Regions from separate parts of the Clostridium aromativorans genome, predicted to be linked through region 1. Evidence: riboswitches for the same ligand, from Rfam matches in the RefSeq annotation. Region 1 holds a riboswitch; the other holds the start of a gene.

The links. A riboswitch is a leader RNA that binds a small molecule or an ion and turns the genes downstream of it on or off. The one in region 1 is predicted to bind fluoride.
Region 2: it holds a riboswitch for fluoride, as region 1 does, so the genes downstream of both, LN736_RS14430 (fluoride efflux transporter FluC) here and LN736_RS18945 (cation:proton antiporter) in region 1, are expected to answer to the same signal.

The regions. Positions count from the first base shown of each region.
Region 1 covers NZ_JAJJPB010000007.1:18,310-30,204, forward strand. Annotated here, with positions in the region: gene LN736_RS07575 (TetR/AcrR family transcriptional regulator) at 1-225, shown strand, start outside; gene ppsA (phosphoenolpyruvate synthase) at 294-2,945, shown strand; gene LN736_RS07585 (HAD family hydrolase) at 3,367-3,837, shown strand; fluoride riboswitch at 3,934-3,996, shown strand; fluoride riboswitch at 4,023-4,084, shown strand; gene LN736_RS18945 (cation:proton antiporter) at 4,116-4,583, shown strand; gene LN736_RS18950 (cation:proton antiporter) at 4,640-5,272, shown strand; gene LN736_RS07595 (universal stress protein) at 5,273-5,434, shown strand; partial or broken gene LN736_RS07600 (CrcB family protein) at 5,533-5,697, shown strand; gene LN736_RS07605 (MerR family transcriptional regulator) at 6,016-6,402, shown strand; gene LN736_RS07610 (flavodoxin) at 6,601-7,098, shown strand; gene LN736_RS07615 (aldo/keto reductase) at 7,119-8,243, shown strand; gene LN736_RS07620 (transposase) at 8,344-8,613, shown strand; gene LN736_RS07625 (IS3 family transposase) at 8,631-9,518, shown strand; gene LN736_RS07630 (cell wall-binding repeat-containing protein) at 9,734-10,123, opposite strand; gene LN736_RS07635 (hypothetical protein) at 10,515-11,162, opposite strand; gene LN736_RS07640 (hypothetical protein) at 11,333-11,836, opposite strand.
Region 2 covers NZ_JAJJPB010000022.1:42,912-54,806, forward strand. Annotated here, with positions in the region: gene LN736_RS14400 (hypothetical protein) at 1-23, shown strand, start outside; gene dnaX (DNA polymerase III subunit gamma/tau) at 97-1,476, shown strand; gene holA (DNA polymerase III subunit delta) at 1,476-2,420, shown strand; gene LN736_RS14415 (hypothetical protein) at 2,875-3,624, shown strand; partial or broken gene LN736_RS14420 (QueT transporter family protein) at 3,617-3,805, shown strand; partial or broken gene LN736_RS14425 (CrcB family protein) at 3,815-4,042, opposite strand; gene LN736_RS14430 (fluoride efflux transporter FluC) at 4,183-4,506, opposite strand; fluoride riboswitch at 4,596-4,655, opposite strand; gene LN736_RS14435 (DMT family transporter) at 4,819-5,685, shown strand; gene LN736_RS14440 (acyl-CoA dehydrogenase family protein) at 5,933-7,072, shown strand; gene LN736_RS14445 (hotdog fold domain-containing protein) at 7,098-7,520, shown strand; gene LN736_RS14450 (beta-alanyl-CoA:ammonia lyase) at 7,739-8,188, shown strand; gene LN736_RS14455 (acyl-CoA hydrolase) at 8,225-8,605, shown strand; gene LN736_RS14460 (hypothetical protein) at 8,631-8,801, shown strand; partial or broken gene LN736_RS14465 (sigma 54-interacting transcriptional regulator) at 8,984-9,416, shown strand; gene LN736_RS19295 (AAA-type ATPase lid domain-containing protein) at 9,430-9,642, shown strand; gene LN736_RS19240 (helix-turn-helix domain-containing protein) at 9,677-9,817, shown strand; gene LN736_RS14470 (Zn-dependent hydrolase) at 9,858-11,078, shown strand; gene hydA (dihydropyrimidinase) at 11,106-11,895, shown strand, end outside.

The DNA.
Region 1 (11,895 bases):
GAAAGTAAAAGCTTTAGGAGAAAAATTGTTTTTGAAGGCATTGACACCTCAAAATTCAAGGATGATGTTGATCCAAAGCTGGTCATGAAAATACTTACCTTGCTTACAGATGGATATTTAAGTAAAATGCCTAAGTCAGGGATTGATATTGATGTTTTATGTAAAGAATTCGGTGAGTATATAAATCTGTTTAAAAGGAATTTTTACAAGGAGAAATACCTATAACGTGTATTTGATCTACCTGAAACGGTTTATTGATATATGATATGCGTAAAATAGAAGGGAGAATATGTATGAATTCATATGTACTTGGCTTTCAGAAAATCGATAAAACCAGGCCTGCACTGGTAGGAGGCAAAGGTGCCAATCTGGGAGAACTGTCCAAGATTGACGGGATACGAGTGCCGGAGGGATTTTGTGTTACCACTGAAGCCTATAGAGAAATTATTGGGAATAATGTGGAGATTAATTCACTGCTGGATCAGCTGTCCATCCTGAAAGCGGACAACGTGGAAGGTATTGGTAAAATCAGTGCCAAAATCCGCAAGGTCATAGAAGCAATCGCTATTCCTGACGCCATAGATAATGAGATTACCCGACATCTTGTACGACTTGGTGAAAAAAATGCTTATGCCGTGCGATCCAGTGCTACGGCAGAGGATCTGCCTACGGCCTCCTTTGCGGGCCAGCAGGATACGTATTTGAACATTATCGGAAAGGAAGCCATACTCAGACACATCAGCAAGTGCTGGGCATCGCTGTTTACCGAGAGAGCCGTAATCTACCGCATCCAGAACGGTTTTGATCACCGCAAGGTCTACCTGTCCGTTGTTATTCAGAAGATGGTTTTTCCGGAGGCTGCAGGAATCATGTTTACTGCAGATCCTATTACGATGAACAGGAAGGTTATATCTATCGACGCGAGCTTCGGGCTTGGTGAAGCTTTGGTCTCCGGCCTGGTAAACGCAGACAACTACAAGGTGCGTGATGGTGGAATCATTAATAAGAAGATCTCCACAAAGAAGCTGGCGATCCATGGACTAAAAGAAGGCGGTACGGAGGAGAAGAAGATCGATGCTGAACGTCAGAATAAGCAGACGCTGACGGATGAGCAGATTCTGGAACTTGAAAAAACAGGAAGACGGATAGAGACATATTTTGACGGTCCCCAGGATATCGAATGGTGCCTGTATGGGCATGAAATTTTTATACTGCAGAGCCGTCCCATCACTACCCTTTATCCTGTACCGGAGGTTAAGGACGGGAAAAATCATGTGTATATGTCTATGGGTCATCAGCAGATGATGACCGATGTTATGAAACCACTGGGGTTATCATTTTTTCAGTTGGAGTTTAAAGAAAAGCCTGAGGACAATCAGAATGAAAACAACTTTATTGAAGCCGGCGGGAGACTTTTTATCGATATTTCCTATGATATAAATTCTCCTCTGAGACGAAAAATAGTGCTCACTGCCATGAAAAAAATCGATCCTCTCATACTCGATGCTATAAAAAATTTGATGAAGCGAAAGGATTTTATGAGATCATTGGCACGGGGCGGCAAGAGATACTTCAATATGGGTTCAGGGTATTTTTCCTGGGAGCTGCTCCGTTATATTATCAAGATATCCCGAAGCAATGATGCATCTGTAGTTAAAACCTTAATGCTGCAAAATGAGGCATCCATCAGAGAACTGAAGAAAAGAATTGAAAGTTTGTCCGGAGACAAACTGTTTTCCTCAATTGAAGAAGAGCAAAAGCAATTGAAAAAAGCCATGTATGACTCAAAAAGCATGGCAGCAGTCTATGCAGGGGTGCTGGCGCTGAATTGGATTAATAAGAACATGGAGAAGTGGCTGGGTGAAAAAAACGCGGCAGACTCACTTTCCAAATCGGCAGCCAACAACGTTACATCTGAAATGGGGCTGGAACTGCTGGACGTGGCAGACGTGGCCCGGCAGTATCCGGAAGTGCTGGAGTATTTGGAGCACGCCAGTGATGAAACTTTTTTTGAGGATCTATCCAAGTTGGAAGGAGGCAGTGTTGTCAGCAAATCCATAGGGGCGTATCTTGAAAAATACGGTATGCGCTGTCCGGGTGAGATCGATGTCACAAGACCCCGTTTCAGCGAAAAACCCACTGCCCTTATTCCTATGATTCTAAACAATATTAAAAACTTTGATCCGGGTGCCCATAAAGTCCTTTTTGAGCAGGGGATGCTGGAAGCAAAACGGAGGGAACAGGATCTCTTAAAACGTCTGGAACAGTTGCCCGGTGGAAAACAAAAGGCCAAAAAGACCAGGAAGAAGATCAGCCTCCTGCGCAATTTTATCGGCTATCGTGAATACCCCAAGTATCTGATGATCTGCCATTACTGGGTTATAAAACAGGCCCTGATGAAGGAGGCTGTGAGGCTTGTGCAGAAGGAGGTTATCTGGCAGAAAGAGGATATCTACTATCTGACCTTTGAGGAACTTAGGCAGGTAGTTCATACAGATCAGCTGGATTACAGCATCATAAGGTCTCGAAAAGAGGAATGCAAGACCTATGAAAAATTGACACCTTCCCGTATAATGACCTCGGAAGGAGAGGCTTTATCCGGCGAGTATGATACCGGAAGCATTCCTAAAGGTTCTCTGGCAGGTATACCTGCTTCCTCAGGGACAATTGAAGGCCGGGCTCGGGTGGTTTTAAGAATGGAGGATGCCGCCCTGGAGGAAGGCGATATTTTGATCACCGCATTTACTGACCCAAGCTGGACACCGGTTTTTGTATCCATTAATGGCTTGGTTACGGAAGTGGGCGGGATGATGACTCACGGTTCTGTAATTGCCAGAGAATACGGCCTGCCTGCAGTTGTAGGTGTGGAAAATGCCACCAGTCTGATTAAAGACGGACAAAGAATTCGAGTGAATGGAACGGAAGGATATGTTGAAATCCTATAGGGAAACCAGTTTATAATAAATATTCCCAATGTGGAGGGCGTAAATCTGGAAAGTTTAGTGGAGTATCAAAACGGACAGTTGGTTAGCCTGACGATTGTCAAACTGTCCAATGTTCCACATGCCTTGGCAGCAAAAGAACGGTTTAAGATTATGATGACCTTTATTAAGTGATGAGAAACAGTATAGCGCAAGATGGTGGACTCATAATTGTAATAAAATAAAGTTTCAGTAAAAATAAGCTTTCATCATCTAATAGAACATCTATTTCAATTGTTGGATTTTCTCCTGAATTAAAGATTCCTCTTGCAATTATATTTTTTACGATTAAACAGTTGATTAAATAAATATTTATTCTTATAATTTTAGTTGAAATTGTAATGATTTTGTGAAATGGTTTTATTAAGGGGGAGGAGTATGAAATATGCTGAGAATAACAATACCGGGACAAAATGAGCTCTCTGTTAAAAATGCTGTTTTTGATTTTAATGGGACTCTTGCCACTGATGGTAAATTAAAATCGCCTGTGAAAGAAATGTTAGTTGAAATCGAGAAATTTTTGGATATTTATATTTTATCTTCAGATACATATGGTTCGGTGCAGAATGAATGCAAAAATGTCGGTGCCAAAGTTCAAGTTTTAAAAGGCAGTAACGGCAGTGTGAAAAAAAAAGAATTTGTACAGCTGCTTGGTGCTGAGGATACAATATGCATAGGCAATGGAAAAAATGATATTGGGATGTTTGAAATTTGTGTCCTGTCTATCCTTATAGTTGGTGAGGAAGGCTGTTCTGCCAAAGCGCTATTAAAGGCTGACATTATTGTAAAAAGCAGCGAGGATGCGTTAATGCTGCTGCTAAACCCAAAAAGAATTACGGCTACTCTCAGAGAATAAGACTAACAATATAGTGATTAATATAACAGATTTTAAGAGCTTCTACTATTTTTGCTTTACATATACTTTAATTTATGATAATATAATAAAGTAATTTAAGATTTAGGTAATGAAGTTTGCCTTTAAATATCCTTTGTGATTAATGACTTCTGCTGTTGTCAGTAGAAGTTTTTTTATGCTTATTTTTAAGTGAAGACGATGGGGTTCGTCTTAAATGCATATTTATGCTAATGACTCCTGCAATTTATAAATAATAAATTTATAGGAGGATTAGAAAAATGTGGCTTCTATTTTCAAAGTGGATTGTACTCTCTATAATCGCAGGTATCATAGCATATTACTCTGGTATTTCAATATCTCTAGTTGAGATATTGGTGGGTATTGCGGCAGGTAATCTTATGAATTTAACTACGAATCAGTGGATCGATTTTCTCGCAGGCGCAGGGAGTATAATTCTTACGTTTCAAGCTGGAGCAGAAATAGATCATGATATATTGAAATCAAATTTAAAGCAAAGTTTATTCATGGGTATATTATCTTTTATGGCACCATTTGTGTTATGTTTTTTAGGGGCTTATTATATTTTGGGATGGACCCTGAATTCTTCGGAAATCTGTGGAATAGCACTTTCAACTACTTCTGTTGCTGTAGTTTATTCAGTAATGCTTGAGACAGGCCTAGATAAAAAAGAACTAGGGCAAAAAATTCTAGCTGCTTGTTTTGTTACAGATTTAGTACTGTTTTAGCACTGGGACTTATATTTGCCAACTTTAATAAATGGCTTATTCTTTTTATAATATTGATGATTGTAATTATACCTTTCTTAAATAAAGTTACCACTAAATTCAATGATAAATTTGGCGGCAAAACGTATCAACTGGAGATAAAATATATATTCCTGATTTTATTTTTATGTGGTGGTGTTGCTACAATGGCTAATGTAGAAGCGGTACTGCCCGCATATATAATAGGTTTGGCACTTTCTCCATTTTTTAAGAAGCAAAAATATCTGAATGATAAGCTCACGGCAATAATTTTTAGCTTGTTTATACCTTTTTATTTTTTGAAAGCCGGAAGCAATGTCTCTTATCATGTTGTAAATTATGCATGGATAGTACTTGCCTTTCTGGCAGTAAAAATCATTACTAAATACGTAGGTGTAAGACCACTTACTGTGTTGTATGGATATAAGAGAAAAGAGGGAATATATACTACTTTGCTTATGGCAACGGGGTTAACTTTTGGATCGATATCCGCCCTGTTTGGTCTTAATCACGGTTTTATAAATAAAATACAGTATTCCATTATAGTGACAACGGTAATTTTAAGTGCTGTTGTACCAACCTTGATAGCCCAAAAATTTTTTAATCCTTTAAGTAATAAAGATATATCAGATATAAAAAATCAAGAAACCGGCAGTGAGGAGGTTGAATAAATGTATAAAAATATAGTAATAGCTTATGCCGATAGCGTGAATTCAGATTTAATAATCATAGGGCACAGGGGTAGAAACAAAATATCAAAATTTTTACTGGGAAGTGTAGCTGTATCTGTCACAAGAAGTGCTCATTGTCAGGTATTGGTTGTAAGGCTGTGATAAACTTTGCCTAAAAAAGCTCAAGTGGTTTGCAAAAGATTATATTAAAAATGAAAGGAAATTAACAAATGAGGAAATCTATTTTTATTGGCATTGGTGGATTTTTAGGAGCATATACAATTTTTTCTACATTTATGTATGAGGGATTTAACTTATTCAAAGATAATGAAAAATTAAATGCATATATATATATATATATCTTAAGCTCCGTCATCATTGGAATAATAGGATTTTCAATTGGTATAAAAATGATTTCTTCATAGGTTATGATTTTTTGTAAATAAAGCTAATATCAATACTTTATTTATATATTAATGGCAGAAGATAAATTGAGATTTTTTGGAGCAACTTAAAATAATGCTAAAAGCTCATAAAAAAACACTTGACTTGGAGTTAACTCCAAGTATTAGACTAGATCTAAAGGAATTAAAACATGGTGATTGCATAAATTATAGATCATATTTTGCTGATCAAAAATTAAACATTTAAGCAGGTTAGGATTAAATACTTGACTTGATTTTGTATGTTTGAGTAAACTTTATTGATTATCTATATAATCGGATATCAGGAGGTGAAATTGAATGACGATTACAGAAGTAAGTAAAAAATTTGATCTTTCGCAGGATACACTTCGATACTATGAGCGTATTGGACTGATTCCTCGTGTGAATCGAAATAAAAGCGGAATCAGAGATTATACGGAAGAAGACTGTAATTGGGTAGGATTTATCAAATGTATGCGAAATGCAGGCCTTCCCATTGAAGCATTGATTAAATATGTTGACATGTTTCAGCAGGGTGACGAAACTATTGAAGCAAGAAAAAAACTTTTAATTGAACAGCGTAAGCAGCTTGTGATGAGAATAGAAGATATGCAGAAGACACTGGAGCGACTAGATTATAAGATTGCAAGGTATGAACAGGGATTAGCTAAAAAAGAAAAAGAATTGAGAGAATTCAAGAAGTAGTTTTATAAATAGTGCAGGTTGTATTTCCCTAAGAGGATTAGCAAAATTGAATCTTTATATGAAATAAATTAATGATTTTGTGTTATAAAGATAAAATTTTCCATAAATGTTTGACTGGGAGTTAACTACAAGCAGTATAATATCAATTATAAAGTAATAAATAGGTTTTATTAAATTAAAAAAAAGGTGGGGTGTCAAATGCAAAAAAGTAATAAAATATTGATTGCCTATTTTTCCTATTCTGGAAATACAGGTATAGTTGCACAGGAAATTAAAAAAGTAATTGGTGGAGATGTATTTAAGATTGAAACTGTTGAAGAATATCCACAAAATTATAATAGAGTAGTAGATATTGCGAGACAGGAGCAAAAAGCAGATGCTCGTCCAGCGTTAAAAACAAGTATTGTTGATATGGATTCTTATAATGTTATTATTTTAGGATATCCAAATTGGTGTGGAACTATACCTATGGCTGTATTTACATTTTTAGAGAGGTATAATTTCAAAGATAAGATCATTTTACCTTACTGTACGCATGGGGGCAGTCGAATGGGACGAAGTGAAACGGATATTGTAAAAGCTGCTCGTGGAGCTGATGTTAAAAGAGGACTGGATATATATGGTTCAGATGTAAAAAATTCAAAGACTGCCATATCGGGCTGGCTTAAAAGAGAAGGCATTATACAGCAAGTATAAATAATAGATGAAGAGGTGTTATTATGGCTAAAAAACTAGGATTTGGATTTATGCGTTTACCAATTATGAATAAAGGAGATCAGACAAGTATTGATTTCGAGCAATTAAATAAAATGGTGGATACTTTTTTGAAAAGAGGTTTTACTTATTTTGATACGGCTTACATGTATCATAATTTTAAGAGTGAGATTGCTTTGAGAGAGGCATTAGTAAAACGTCATCCAAGAAATTCTTTTACAGTGGCTACAAAAATGCCAACTATGTTTTTAAAAAGGACAGAAGACTTAGAGAAAATTTTCAACGAGCAGTTAGAAAAAGTTGGTGTAGATTATTTTGATTATTATTTGCTTCACAGTCTTGGTGTAAATAATTATAAGATTGCCAATAGATTAGATGCATTTTCTTTTGTCCAGAAAAAGAAGGAAGAGGGAAAAGTAAGAAATATAGGTTTCTCTTTTCATGATACAGCTGACTTATTGGATGAAATTCTAACAGCACATCCAGAGATGGATTTTGTTCAGTTGCAGATAAATTATCTGGATTGGGAGAATGAAAGCATTCAGTCTGGAAAATGTTATGAAGTGGCAGAGAAGCACAATAAACCTGTTGTTGTTATGGAGCCGGTAAAAGGTGGTACACTGGCGAAAGTACCTGGGGAAGCAGAAAAATTATTTAAAGAATACCATCTGGATATGTCTGTGCCATCCTGGGCAATACGATTTGCAGCAAGCCATGAGAATGTGATGATGGTGTTAAGTGGAATGTCTTCTTTGGAACAGTTGCTTGACAATACAGAATATATGCAGGAATTTAAACCTTTTATTCCAGAAGAATACAAAATTGTAAGCGAAGCTGTTGAGATCATTAATAAAGCCATTGCAATACCTTGTACTGCCTGTCAATACTGTGTAGATGGATGTCCCCAAAATATTGCAATACCGAAATACTTTGCACTTTACAATGCGGAGAAACAGGCATTGAAGCAGCAATTTTCAGTACACAATGTATATTATGATAATTATATTAAAACATATGGTAAAGCATCTGATTGTATTGAATGTAAAAAATGCGAAAAAATTTGTCCACAGCATATTGAGATTACGAAGTATTTAAAAGATGTAGCTCGTACATTTGAAAATCATTAATAAAAATTAGAGAGGTATGATGTTAGTATAAAAGTGTAGACACAAAGAAATAGATTTACTAAAGATCTATAATAAAATTAAGAAGGGGAAGTGTCTACAAGTGGGAAAAACATCTAAAAGATATACGGATGGATATAAAAATACTATTGTTGAATTATTTAACAGAGGAAAGACATATAGTGAACTTAACAGCGAATATGGAATACCTAAAACGACAATGAGGCAGTGGGTGCTTAAAGATAAAAACAAAAAAGATGGTACAGAAGGCAAAGAAGAAAATATCAAAGAAGTTCTCAAAAAAAACGCCATACTTCAGGAAGAAAATGAAATATTAAAAAAAGCATTATCCATATTCGCAAGGGAAAAATAAAAGATATCTATAAGTTCATTGATGAAAACAAGCATTGTTACTGTAAAAAGATCAAAAAATGTTTTGGAATAAAAACCATGTGCAGGGTATTGGGCATAAGCAGAGCCGCCTATTACAGACATTTAAACAGGAAACCATCCAAGTGGGAACGTGAAGATAAAATTTTAGATAAAATGATATATAAAGAATATAAAGATTCAAAATGCAGGTATGGTGCGGTTAAAATATTAAGACAGCTTATAAAAAAGGGATTTAAACCAAGTTTGAAACGGGTCCAGAGACGGATGAAAAAATTGAATATAAAATCAGTTATAGTAAAAAAGTGGAGACCATATTGTAGTAATAAGGTCAATGCAGCTGGTAAACAAAATCTTATTAAGGAAGATTTTGAAGCAGATACAATCAATAAAAAATGGCTTACAGACATAACATACATATATACTTTAAAAGACAGGTGGTGCTACCTGGCATCTGTTTTTGACTGTTACAGTGCAAAAATAGTTGGATGGTATATTTCAAGGGACATGAATGCTGATACAGCATTAAAGGCTATAAAGAATGCCATAGAAATTCAAAAACCTGATTTTAAGTCACTAATACTTCACAGCGATTTAGGCTCACAATATACAAGCAGTGTAGTTGAAGAATACCTTAAAAGCAGGGGTATAAAACATTCTTACAGTAAAAAAGGATACCCTTATGACAATGCACCGATGGAATCATTTCATGCTTCACTTAAGAAAGAGGAACCAAGGATGAACAAATATATTGATCTCGAAGATGCAAAAATATCAATATTTGAATATATTGAAGGCTGGTACAACAGAAAAAGAATACACAGCAGGATTGGATATATTACTCCACAGGAATGTGAAGATATTGAAAGAAAGAAATCAGCTGCCTGATAAAAGAATCAATTACAGCAATTAAATTTTCAATCAGCTTTAAAGATAAATATATTGGCTCTAAATATATGTCAAGGACAAGCCATGGGCTTGCTCTGTATATCCTTGATATATATTTGGATTGAATTAAAATAGTTAAGGGCTATTTGAAAATTAAAATATATTCAGTTCAAAAATTCAAAAAATGTGTCTACTTTATTGACATAGATCCATAATTATTTGTATCCAGGATTGTAGTCAAAGCCGCTGGCACTGACGTCAAGCTGGTAACTTCTGGTGGTAAACTGCAATTTCGTGTACTGTGACTTACTCAATAAGCTAACCGCACTGTCAGGTATAACTCCTGCTCCGCCATAAACCAATTCTTTAGTATATTTACTGGAGTCGGTATACTCTTTCTGCTTTGCCACGTCTACATTGTTTACCAGTATCAGGGGTGCATTTTTCTGTGCTGACAGTGCATAATCAGAAAGAGCATCCGCAAAACCACTGCCACTTGCAAAAGTCACCGTATCAGAATCCATGCCGAACTGTTTTGCTATATTTAGGGAAGTTTCATAATGATCCCATAATAATCCATGCTCTGATGAAATAGAAGCGTTAATTTATCAGAGCAGATGGTAAATTGAATAGGTAAAATATGTTTGCTGAAATTAAACAATATAAGTCCATAAGATTAAATAAGCTGCGGATTCAGGAAATATTAAACATAAACTATAAGACAATAAAAAGTATTGGGAGATGTAATCGGAGCAATATGTATGGTTAGCTGAGGTATCGTGAAGAATATTTAAATCAGTCGGTGCTTTGTGTACATATTTCAAGTCTTTCATAAATTCTTTTTTATCCTTGGAAGCCATATATTTAATTGAATTCTTTAATTTATTTAAGAATATTGTCCCAAATCTAACATTTTGTTATACAAAAATAATGAGTATAGATTTGGTTTTACACAAATCCATACTCATTCCCGAATCCTTTTATGATATATTGGTATTAGATTATATAGTTCTTTATATGTTTTTTTACATAGTCATTTGGTATAATACTATTTAACAAATTGCCTGTAAAATATTGGTTAAATACTTTCCTTATATCATTATCTTCTTGTAAAGATTGAGGATCAAATTCAACTGTTCCTATATATTTTTTAATTGAATTCCATTCCTCTAAGCTTAAAGTATTTCCATAAAAGTTTACAACATAATCTAAAAACAGATCATAATATTTTCGCGATGTACAGTTCCTTAATCCAGCTTTAGTTTGCACATTCTCTACACCAAAGTGTTCACACCTGCACCAATAAAATCCGTCTTTAGAATCATTAATTTGCATTTTTTTACGCATTGATGATTCCAAATTTATAATCTCTTTATTCCTTGGACGATATAGATATTTATATTGGAATTTATGATCTCCACCTTTATCCAGTCTTTTTAACACAAATGTTGTGTTAACCTTTTGGACACCAAAATCCCCATAAATTCCATAAGCTAAAAATTGTGAACTGATCTTTGTCGCATTTGCACCAACTGATGCATCCTCCATAGCTGCCATTACATCAAAACCTTTTATTGGACTGAAATATAAGTGGTTCTTTTTAAACTTATCCTCGATAGCATCTACAATTTGAGAACTTCCCACAAATTATCTCCCCTTAATTGACATAAATTTAAATTAACTTTAGTTATATTACCTACTTGAAAAATACTTAATTCCTCCATTTTGTAAAATATTTGTAATACATATTTCTTGGAAAGTACATTATTAATAATACCATAGCTTAGTTTATAAGTCAATATAAATTTATAAACTTATTTAGATTTAGATATTTGATTTAATTTTACATCTAAAAACCCAATTAACATCTCTAACTTATTTTTTAATTTATTTAATATTTCTTCATCATCATTTATTAAAATTTGATTAGTTATGTTTTTAATTAAATAATCTATATTATTATCCAATGATTCAGTATTATTACAATTATAATCTTTAGGTGCATTTAATACTCTGATTTCAAATAGTCTTGATGGTTTGCTGGTTAACTCTTTAAATCCTCTATTATGATATAATTCTTTTGAGAAGGCACTTAATTCTCTTCCAGGTGATTTTAATTCATTATTTGATACTAGAGTTATTGTTATTTTATCTGATTTTATATCTCCATCTGTAATATTTATCTGTTTTTTCCCTTTGAAACGCTGATTAAAAATTTCAATACTCTCTTTTATAGCTTTATCTCTGGAATTTTCTAAAAAGTTTATTCCATTTTTACTTGGAAATGCCAAGCTAAGTTCCATTTCATATTTAAACATAAAATCAACCTCCTAATTTGTTTGTATGATTTAATTATAATACTTTAAGTTGAATTTGT
Region 2 (11,895 bases), on a different contig from region 1:
AAAATCTAAATAAGAAAATATAAAAGTATTCAACAAAAGCAGCTGATAAAATTTTGGCTGTTTTTTGTTTATAAAAAAGGAAAGGTGGAATGTATTATGTTATACAATGAATTTAGGCCCAAAAGATTTAGTGATATAGTAGGACAGGGGCATATAACTGAAATAATAAGGAACCAGGTTGTAAAAAAGAATGTTTCACATGCATATCTTTTTTCTGGCACCAGGGGTACGGGAAAAACTACTACAGCCAAAGTTCTGGCCAAAGCTGTAAATTGTTTGAATCCTAAAGATGGTGAACCTTGTGGTACATGTGAAATGTGCAAAAAAATAGAGGATGGAAACTGTATTGATGTAATTGAGATGGATGCGGCTTCTAAAAGAAGAATAGAGGACATGAGAAATATCATATCTTCACTTAATTATCCAACTACGGAAGCAAAATTTAGAGTTATTATCCTGGACGAGGTACACATGCTAACACAGGAGGCTGTCAATGCCTTTTTAAAGACTCTTGAGGAACCTCCCCAAAATACAATATTCATACTGGCAACTACAGATCCGCAAAAGCTCCCTGCTACTATTTTATCGAGATGCCAGAGGTTTAATTTTAGAAGGGTAAGTATAGAAGATATTTATAAAAGGCTTAAATATATTTCGGAAAAGTCATCTATAAAGGTAGATGATAAAAGTTTAGTATTGATTTCTAAAGTATCTGACGGAGGAATGAGAGATGCAGTAAGTATTTTAGATCAGGTCAAGGATTTAAATAATGTGTCTTATAAAGAGGTATCCGAGTTATTGGGTGTTTCAGGTAATGAAAATATGTTCAAGCTTTCTTCGTATATTTTTCAAAGAAATATCCCTGCAAGTCTTGAGCTGATAAATTATTTAGATAATCAAGGTATTGATTTCAATGTATTTATCAAAGATTTTATGAGGTTTCTCAGGCATATTCTAATGAGTAAGGTTATGGGCAGTGAAGCCAATTCTGTTATTCCCATGACTGACACTGATATTACAAGGCTGTCTAATTTGAAAGTTACTAAAGGGGAAGTTATTAATACTATAGAGCTTTTTCAAAAAATAGATTCGAAGGATAGAACTTCACTTGAACTAGCGGTTATAAAGGCAGGTAGTTTTGTTGGAAAACCTGCTGAAGGAAAATCTAATAAAGGTGTGGAGAATACTAATTACAATGAAGTGGATTTTGAAGAAAAGGTTAAAAAAATTACTTTTGCGAAAAAACAGATGGTAGAAAATTTCAAGAAGTTACCACAGTATAAGGCATTGGGAGATACGTTTGAAAAGTCCAAGATGTTTATAAATAAAGTTATGGAAATAAAAATTGTACCTGCCACTTTGAAAGAAAAAAACATACTTGAAGAAGGATATACATGGCTCGAAAAAGGATATAAACAGTTTTCAGGAATAAGCGATTTAAAGATTATTATATGTGACAATGGAGGGAAATGTTAATGGACAACAAAATTATACTGTATTCAAAATCCGAATACAGTATTTTAAAGAAGTTGAATTCTGTCAAAAAGGGAGTGGAACCACTAAATATTTCAGAAATAGATATTAAATCCTTGGTAAAACCTGAAGAAATAATATCAAAGTGCGAGACACTGCCTTTGATGGGCAAAAAAAGGGTAATCGTTATAAAAGCGGATTTCCTCTATGATGATTACAAAGACAAGCTGGGTATATTTAAATGTTTAAAGAAATATGTCAAGAGCCTTCCTAATTTTACAATCTTAGTTTTGTATGTCTACAAGAGGGACAAAAGAGAAAAAATCAGCAGAAGGATGAAGGAACTGCAGAAACAGGGTATGGAACTTATCATGGATTCAGATGATACTCTGGAAAAGAAGAAAATATTAAAATCGTTTTGTAAGGACAATAAATTGAATATAAATAATAAGATAATTGACTTCATGATAAATAGCAGTTCAAATCTGGATATGTTTATCAATGATCTGGATAAGCTTAAGTTTATGGATACTATATCTATAGAAAAAGTGAAAGATGTTTTTTGTTCACTGGATGATGATGATATTCTGGATCTTTTAAATGCCGTATCGGAAAACAGAAAAATTGATGAACTGCGCATTATAAATGTTTTACTCGATAGCGGGTTGCAGCCTGTTCAGATTATAAGAAGTATTGAGAAACAATATAACAGGCTAATATACTGTAAATCAGGGATGATGGCTAATAAAAATTATAGTGATATAGCAAAAGAGTACAAGTTGAACCAATATTTTTGTAAGAGACTCTGTAGTATTGCAAAGAAATATCAAATTCAAGATCTTGCTTATAATTTGGAGATTTGCAATGATCTGGATAAAAAAATTATAAATACAGGAGGACTTGACGTTAATACAGAGATGGAAATGATGATTATAAAGATAAGATAGATTAATATTATATGATAAAAGCTCCAACCTAAATTTAAGTTGGAGTTTTTATTTTTATAACATATTATTGTATAAACTTGCATATATGTTTCAATTTAAAGTATAATTTGCAAACATATTTGCAAACATAAAATACAATTTTTAATAACATTTCATAGTATTTAATAATAAATGAAAAAACGATAATCCTCAAGAAACCTTGATTTTGTGGACTTTATAATATATAATAATACATAAAAGTACATAGAAGACAGTTCGAAACCATCCTGTCTATAAATAAAACTATGGATTGACTATGAAAATAGTCTATTTTGTAATTCAAAGGTGGTAATTTTACTGCCTTTTTATTTTGTGTTAAAAATCTATTTTACATATCAGGGTAGTTCCATGTCTTGTTTTATATATTTTATATTGATGTATTTTAAAATTTAATCATACAATATCGGGAGGAAATATGGAGAATTTACCTAAATTAAAGAGATATGGAGAAGTGATTAAGAGGCTGCCAAGAGAAGTGGTGCTTCTCAGAGGAAGCGGGTGTTGTTGGGGAAGGTGTGTGTTTTGTGATTATCATCTAGATCGAGATGTAAGTGCATTTCGAAATCATAAATTGAATCATGAAATACTTTCAAAGGTTACTGGAAAATATGGAGTTCTTCAAGTGATGAACTCTGGAAGTGCAAGTGAATTAGATGTTGCAACTATATTTGAACTCATAAAATTATGTAGGAATAAAAACATAAAACAACTTATTATGGAAAGCCATGTAAAGTATGAAAATGATATAAATTTATTTAGAAAATATTTTGCACCTACAGATTTGAAATTTATAGTTGGGGCTGAGAGCTTTAATATAAAATATAGGGAGAACGTATTGAATAAAGGCATTGGAAATAGAAGAGCATGCAACTTTGAAAATTTTGATTGGGTAAACTTATTATTTGGTATGGAAAATCAAACTGTAGAAGGACTTAGAAAGGATTTATATTTAGCATTGGATTATTTTGAACGTGTTACAATAAATATATTCTGCGAAAATACTACAAAAGTAAAGAGAAATAATTCCCTTATAGAAAAGTTTTATGAAAGTGAACTTTTCAAATTAATTCAAACAAGTTATTACGATAGAGTTGAAGTATTAGATGATATAGATATAAGATGTGATTCAGATTTAGATGGAGTTGGAGGCAAATTAAGTGAATAAGACTAGTAAACTTGTGAAAATATCTTTAGTTGCTGCACTATACATAGTTTCAACTATTGCACTGGGGCAATTTTCTTACTTTGGACCTATAGGATTTAGGATAAGTGAAATTTTAAACTTTTTAGCATTTGTAGATCCATTTTATATAATTTCACTTACACTTGGATGTGCGATTGCTAATTTCTATAGCTGTGGAAAAGGTTGTATATGCACCTAAAAATCCATCTCCCAGAAAGGAGTACATATTGGTTCCGAGGTGAGCAGAGGTCAAAATACCAAGTATAATGGCGCCGGTTATATTTATTATAAATGTTCCAAAAGGGAATTTAGTATTAGTGTGTCCGGATATTGCTTTCCCGAGTTGATATCTTGTAATACTTCCTAGTATGCCACCTGCGCCAACTAGTAAATAATTCATGTTATATCCCCCTAAAATTTAAATTATATCATCTATATCTTGAATATTTTTTTCATTATCTGATTTATTTTGAAATTTCTTCATTGCTGAATTAAATTTATTTGCAGCAAATATGCCAAGGTATACAGCAGTAAAACCAATTAATAGTGAGATAATAACATAAGATATTGCGGCGTAGTAGAATTATTAGTTATTAAGGCTACCATTTCTTTACATAATGTAGAAAATGTTGTATATGTTCCTACAAATCCTGTTGAAATTCCAAGCTGTATATTTTCATCGATTTTTAAGTATTTAATTACTGTTGTAAGGATAAAAGCTAACATAAAACTTCCACTAATATTTATAAATAATGTATCAAACGGTATTAGTGTGTTGTGATTTAAAATATTAGTATTTTTTATGAAACTTCTTAGTATTGCGCCAAAAAAACCACCCAATCCAATAAAAATGTACTTTCTCATTTATTTTTCTCCTTGATTATTATTTTAATTATTGTGTATAAACTTAAGATACAATTTATCAAAAAATAATTAAACTCCTGTCTTAATAATTTAAAACAGGAGTCATTAGCGCATCCGCAATTATGGTGAACTCCATCACCATTACTTTTATACACTAACATAAAATTTTTACCATGTCAAACAGATTTTATAAAGTAGTATTATATTGCATTTTGCACCTTATATTGAGAAAAACTATTGGAATTGATATTATATAACTATTAATATATTATAGCAGACTTTTTATTATGTAATAGACAAAGGAGCATAGAAATGAAAAATTTATCAATGAAGAAAAAATCTTTAATTGCAGATATTTCTCTGTTATTAGTTGCTGTTATATGGGGAGGAGGCTTTATAGCTGCCAAAATAGCTTTATCAAGTATTACCCCATTGTATCTATTATCGTTTAGATTTTTGTGTTCTGGATTACTTATTATGATAATATTTTTTAATAAAATAAGAAAGATAGGTAGAAAAACCATATCGGCGGGCGTTATTATCGGAATATTCTTGTACGTTGGACAAACACTTCAGACTGTGGGTCTTAAATATACTACAGCAGGAAAACAAGCATTTTTAATAGCCTCATATACTGTATTGGTCCCATTTATTTCATGGATATTAACTAAAAAAAAGCCGACTATTAATTCTATATTAGCAGGTTTTATGATGTTAATTGGAATTGGTTTTTTAAGTTTACAACAAGATTTTTCTATAGCTTATGGAGATGGTCTAACGTTATTATATGCTTTGGTGTTTGCCTTTCAAATAGTGTTTATAGGTATTTATGTTAAAGATATTGATCCAATACAATTGACTACCATTCAATTAGTAACTGCAGGATTACTTACGCTTATAAGTGCCTTAATATTTGAACCTAATATTGACGTGATAGATAATAAAGCTGTTATTGGAATATTATATCTTGTAATATTTAATACTACTATTGCATTTTCAATTCAAAATGTTGCACAAAAATATACTTCTGATACACATACATCAATACTCATATCACTGGAATCAGTATTTGGTCTGTTATTGTCTGTACTTTTATTAGGAGAAGTATTCACTAAAAAGATGATTATTGGATGTATAGTAATTTTTATATCAGTGGTCTTATCAAAAATTAATTTATAAATAAAACAATTCATTTATGACTTAAAAATTCAGTATTGGGTTGCATAAATAATTCAACATTGACTTATATAGATTAATATAACACTGCTTTCTAATAACTTTTTTATTTAAGGATAATTGCTATTATTGATTCTACATATAAAAGACTGTATTTGAATTACACAAAATTATGATTGGCACATAAGTTGCTCTAATATGTAGATGAACATATTTAAAAACAAAGAATTCTTAGAAAGGGGTGTTTTTAATGAACTTTGAATTAACGGCTCAGCAAAAGCAAGTCGTTGATACAGTTAAAAAACTAACAGAAGATTATTTGCTTCCAGGTGTTTTAGAAAGAGATGAAAATAGTGAATATCCTATAGAAGCATATAGAGAGTTAGGTAGGACAGGGTTAATTGGTTTGCCGTATGCTGAAGAATATGGTGGATCTGGTGCAGGATATATGGAATATGTGCTTGCTATTGAGGAAATATCTAAAGTTGATGCATCTATGGGAATTTCATATTCTGTATGTACATCCTTGTATGGAGGCTGTATAAATAATTTTGGCTCAGAAATGCAGAAGAAAAAATATCTACCTCTAGTTTTTTCAGGAAAGTCTCTAGGATCATTTGGTCTTACAGAGCCAAATGCAGGTTCGGATGCATCAGGAGTTATAACGAAGGCAAAAAGAGAAAATGATTATTACATTTTAAATGGATCAAAGTGTTTTACTACAAATGGGCCTTTAGCAGATTACTGTATTGTATTTGCCTCTACTAATCCGGAAGCTAAAACTAAGGGATTATCTGCATTTATTGTTGAAATGAATACGCCAGGAATAAGAATTGGAAGAATAGAGAATAAAATGGGTATACGTTCTGCAAAAGTTTCAGAGGTTTTCTTTGAAAACGTTAAGATACCAAAAGAGAATTTAATAGGAGAAGAAGGTAAAGGATTTAAAATAGCTATGAATGCTCTTGATGGAGGAAGAATGGGAGTCGCAGCCCAAGGAATAGGAATTGCAGAAGGAGCATTTGAAATTGCAAGAAAGTATTTAATGGAAAGAGAGCAGTTTGGCAAGCCTTTGTATAAAAATCAGTATCTGGGATTTAAAATGGCAGAATTAAAAATAAAAATTGAGCAAGCGAAACTGCTTTTATATAAAGCAGCTTATGAAAAGGATAATGGAAGATCATATACTGTTCCTGCTGCTATGGCAAAATATGCTTGTACGAATACTGCAATGGAAGTTACAACTGAAGCTGTACAGATGCTTGGTGGGAATGGATACATGAAAGGTTACAATGTGGAAAGAATGATGAGAGATGCAAAGATAACTCAGATTTATGAAGGAACTAATGAAATTCAACAACTGGTAGTAAGTGGAAGCATTTTTAAATAAAATTTATATTTAAGGGGGATTTAAAATGATAGGTAAAAAGGTAAGTTTAAAAGTTAGAATGTCTGCAGGAGAGGCACATTATGCAGGAGAATTAGTAAATGGATCACATATAGTGGATTTCTGGGGAGATGTAGGAACAGAATTGATGATAAGAAATGATGGAGATGAAAGCTTGTTTGCAGGTTATAAGGATATTGAATTTACAGCACCTGTTTATGCAGGAGATTTCATGGAATATGTAGGATGGATAGAGGAAGAAGGAAAAAGTTCCAGAACTTGTAAGTTTGAGGCATACAAATATATTGAACTTACAAGAGATGAAAACATGGCTATATCGGCAGCAAATGTGCTGGAAAAACCACTTCTTTGTGGTAGAGCAACAGGAACTCTGGTAGTTAAGAAAGAGTTTCAGAGAGGGGTTCAAGATAAAGCATTTAAAATAGACTAGTATTTATTAGAATTAGCTTGTGAGTGTGTAAATCCCGAATTTCTTATAATCGACCATGTATAAAATGAGGTTTAAAATGATGGGGAAATTCGGGAAACATGATTTTACAGTTTCTCTTTTAGGACAACATGACAATATGATGAGAAATTGTTTAATTTAAGTGAATAAGAATATGGATATGAGGAAGGAAGGTATATTTTAGATTTTTGGAGGTAATTATGAGAGAAACAGCTGTATTAAATAAAAAAATTTCAACTGAAGATTTTGCAAATGATCAGGGAATTATAAATGTCACCAGACAATTTGACTACTGGGGAGATGTAGAAACTGAAATTATGATTCTATGTTTTGGAGATGAATCCCTTTGTCTTGGATATCATAATGCTGAATTTTATGAGGATGTATATTTGGGAGATTACTTGGAATTCAAAGCTACATTAATTAAGTCCGGGAACACTTCAAGAACCATAAGACTTGAGACGTATAAAATTGCAACTCCTACATGGAGAATAAATAAGGGCAATGTGCCGAAAGAACTTATGACATATTTTGAGAAGCCTAAATTAATTGCTGAAGCCACAAGTATTTTAGTAGTGAAAAAAGAATTACAGAGGGGAGAACAACCTGATGGGATTATAAGGGACCCCTGGAGAGAAGTTAAACTGTAAAATATGCAGTCAATGTTTAATTAGGGAGGAAAAAACATGGAAAGTATTAAGACATACTCTTTTAGGTATAGAATGTCTTCAAAGGATGAATTCTATGGCGGCGGCATTGTAAATGGTTCCAGATCAATAACACTTATGGGAGATTTGGCTGATAGTATAGCTTCAAAAAAGTTTGGAAATATAGGAAGATGTAAGGCCGTACCGAATGTAAGACTGTTTTATCCTGTTCATGCGGGAGATTATATGGAATTTGTCGGAAGAATAATTGAAAGTAAAGAAAATGAAATAACTATTGAGTGTAGATCTTACATTGTAATTACTAAACCTGAAGACGCTCCTTTTGAAAGTTCTGTGGATGTTTTAGAAAATCCTATTTTATCTACAGTCGCTATATTTAAATATGAATCCAGAAAATAAAGTTACTTTTCTTGAAAGCATGTATATGGATCTGGAGAAATTGTATGTAACCGAATGTACAGATTATAAGATTTGTGTTATTATATTAGGTAAGAGAATAAATGGATTTCTTGAATATGTGCTGGAAAACTCCTTTGATGAAATCTTTATCACGGATGGAAAAGGAATTGCAATTTATTGCAATGGGGGCTTTTGAAGAACATTAATGAAAGCCATGAGGTTATATATGTAGTTGAAAATTGCAGAGATATAAGTGAAGCCACTCAACTAAAAAATACAATTCAATCAATAAATCGTAAAGTCAGAAAATTAAAAAAGAAGAATGGGTATTTCAATACCATAAACTCAGTAAATTCAGTAAAATTTAAAAGTAAAAAAATGAAAGAACTGCTGGTTAGTATAGGTAAGCTATCTATTAGAGACATAAATTTGCTGCTGCTTGGAGAATCAGGCACAGGAAAAACATTCCTGGCAAATAGGATATATGACTTAAGCTTAAGGAAGAACAAACCTTTCGTGACTATAAATTGTAGAACAGGCTAATTTAGGTACACCTTTTTTAGACGAAATTGGAGAACTTCCTTTTACATTACAGGCAAAATTGCTGCAGCTAGTTCAAGAAAAAACATATATTCCTGTAGGAGCAATCCATCCAAAAAAAATAGATATCAGAATAATTGCAGCTACAAATAAGGATTTGCTCCAATTAGTAAAGAAAGGCAGGTTCAGGGAAGACCTGTATTACAGATTGGCCCTTGGAGTAGTTAAAATTCCACCTCTTAGGGAGAGAAGACATAGACATACTGCTTAATTACTATTTAAACTTGTTTAACATTAAATACAATATCATGATAAATTTATCTGAATATTCAAAAACAATATTGAATAATTACTCTTGGCCTGGCAACATAAGAGAACTTGAATATCTTTTAGAGATTTTAGTTATAAGTGCACCTTTTCCCAATTATATAATTCCTAAGGAAGTTCTGACGGGAAGTATTACCGGACCTTTAAAAAGAATAACTTTGATATTATAGAACAGACTAATTCTATACACATGGAATATATGACTTGAATGAAATCATAGACAGGTATAAGGCGGAAATTGTGAGAAGGGCGAAAAAGGTATATAAGATTTTCTATGAAGTGGCTAAATATTTAAATATTTCACAGAGTACTGTCCACAGATTAATATCAAGATATTGTAAATAGATTGTTTATTAAATAAATATTATTTAAAGGAGAGATGATTATGTTTAAATGTAATGAAAAAAGGCTTGAGGAAAAAATTAAAACTTTTAGCACGTTTGGAGCTACTGGAAGAGGTGGAATTACAAGATTATCTTTGTCACCTGCTGCACTTGAAGCCAGAACTGAATTTTGCAATAGAATGAAAAAAATGGGTGCTCATATTGTAACTGATGATATGGCAAATATATATGCTACCATTCCTGGAGATGAGAAATTACCATGGATTATGACAGGATCTCATTTGGACTCAGTTATCCAGGGAGGTAACTATGATGGAGTACTTGGAGTTTTAACTGCTATGGAAGCTGTTGAAACAATAACTACTGAAAAAATACCTCACAGACATCCAATAACTGTAATAGTATGGACCAATGAGGAAGGAGCTCGTTTTGATCCTGCAATGATGTCATCAGGCGTTATAACAGGAAAATTTGAGAAAGAGAAAATGCTTCAATCTAAAGATACAAAAGGAACTGCATTTAAAGAGGCACTTGAGGCAAGTGGATATAAGGGTGACATTAAAAATAGAATGGATCCTAAAAATGTGAAGGCATTATTTGAATTGCATATAGAACAAGGACCAGTACTTGATGCAGAGAAGAAAGATATAGGTATAGTTGAAGGTGTATGTGGCATGGTAAATTATGAATTTTCATTTAAAGGGCAGGCAGACCATGCAGGTACAACTCCTATGAGTTACAGAAAGGATGCTCTATTTGCAGCTTCTAACGCTATAATATGGCTTCACAATGAGTTAGATAAATTGGATAGTAAATTGGTATACACTACCGGAAGAATAACTTGTTCGCCAAATATCCATACAATAATACCAGATGATGTGAAATTTACTTTGGATGCAAGACATCAGGATCCTAAGGTGATAAGTCAAGTAGTTGATATAATAAATAAAATTCCGAAAGAAATTAGCAAATGTGAGGTTTCTTATGAAGAACTTTGGGGTCGTAACACAGTGGTATTCAATAAAAACAATGTTGAAGCAGTTGCGAAGGCTGTAGACGATCTTGGATATTCGAGCAAGAGAATGTATAGTGGCCCAGGACATGATGCACAATACGCAGCAGATGTAGTGCCTACAAGTATGATATTTGTACCTAGTATTGATGGGCATAGTCATTGTGAAATCGAATACACTCCGGTTGAGAACTGTTTAAAGGGAGCTAATGTACTGCTTAATGCTATTTTAAATATAGATGCACAGTAAAACTTTATTAAAAGGGGAGATATGTAAATGGGAAAATTTGATACCTTAATTAAAAATGGGATTATAGTTACAGCTTCTGACAGATATAAAGGAGATATAGGAATAAAGGATGGCAAGATAGAAGAGATATCTTTAAAAATAGCAGATTCAGATGCGAAAAAGGTAATTGATGCAGAGGGAAAATATGTTTTCCCGGGAGGAATTGATGCACATACACATTTGGATATGCCTTTTGGAGGCACCTTCTCCAGTGATAATTTTTTAACAGGAACAAGGGCAGCTGCTGTAGGTGGAACAACTTCTGTTATAGATTATGCAATTCAGCCTATTGGAGATACCTTGGAAAATACAGCTAAGATATGGAGAGAAAAAGCTGATGGTAAAGCTTGCATTGATTATGGAATTCATATTGCAGTAACTGATACAAAAGGTAAAACTCTCGAAGAAATACCTAAAATGGTGCAGGCAGGATACAGTAGTTACAAGGTATTTATGGTATATGATAATATGAGGGTTGAAGATGATGATCTGATAAAAATACTTAAAACTGCATCTAATGAAGGAGCTATAATAGGAGTACACTGTGAGAACTATTATGTAATAAAATATTTGACGGAAAAATTCTTAAAAGAAGGGAAAATAGGACCGGAATATCATCCTCTTTCAAGACCTGCTGTAATTGAAGGAGAGGCAGCTAACAGGGCAATTGTTCTTTCAGAGATAGCAAAAGCTCCTCTCATGGTTGTTCATAGCAGCTGTAAAGAATCTGTAGAGGAAATCAGGGCAGCCAGAGCCAAAGGACTTCCGGTAATGGGAG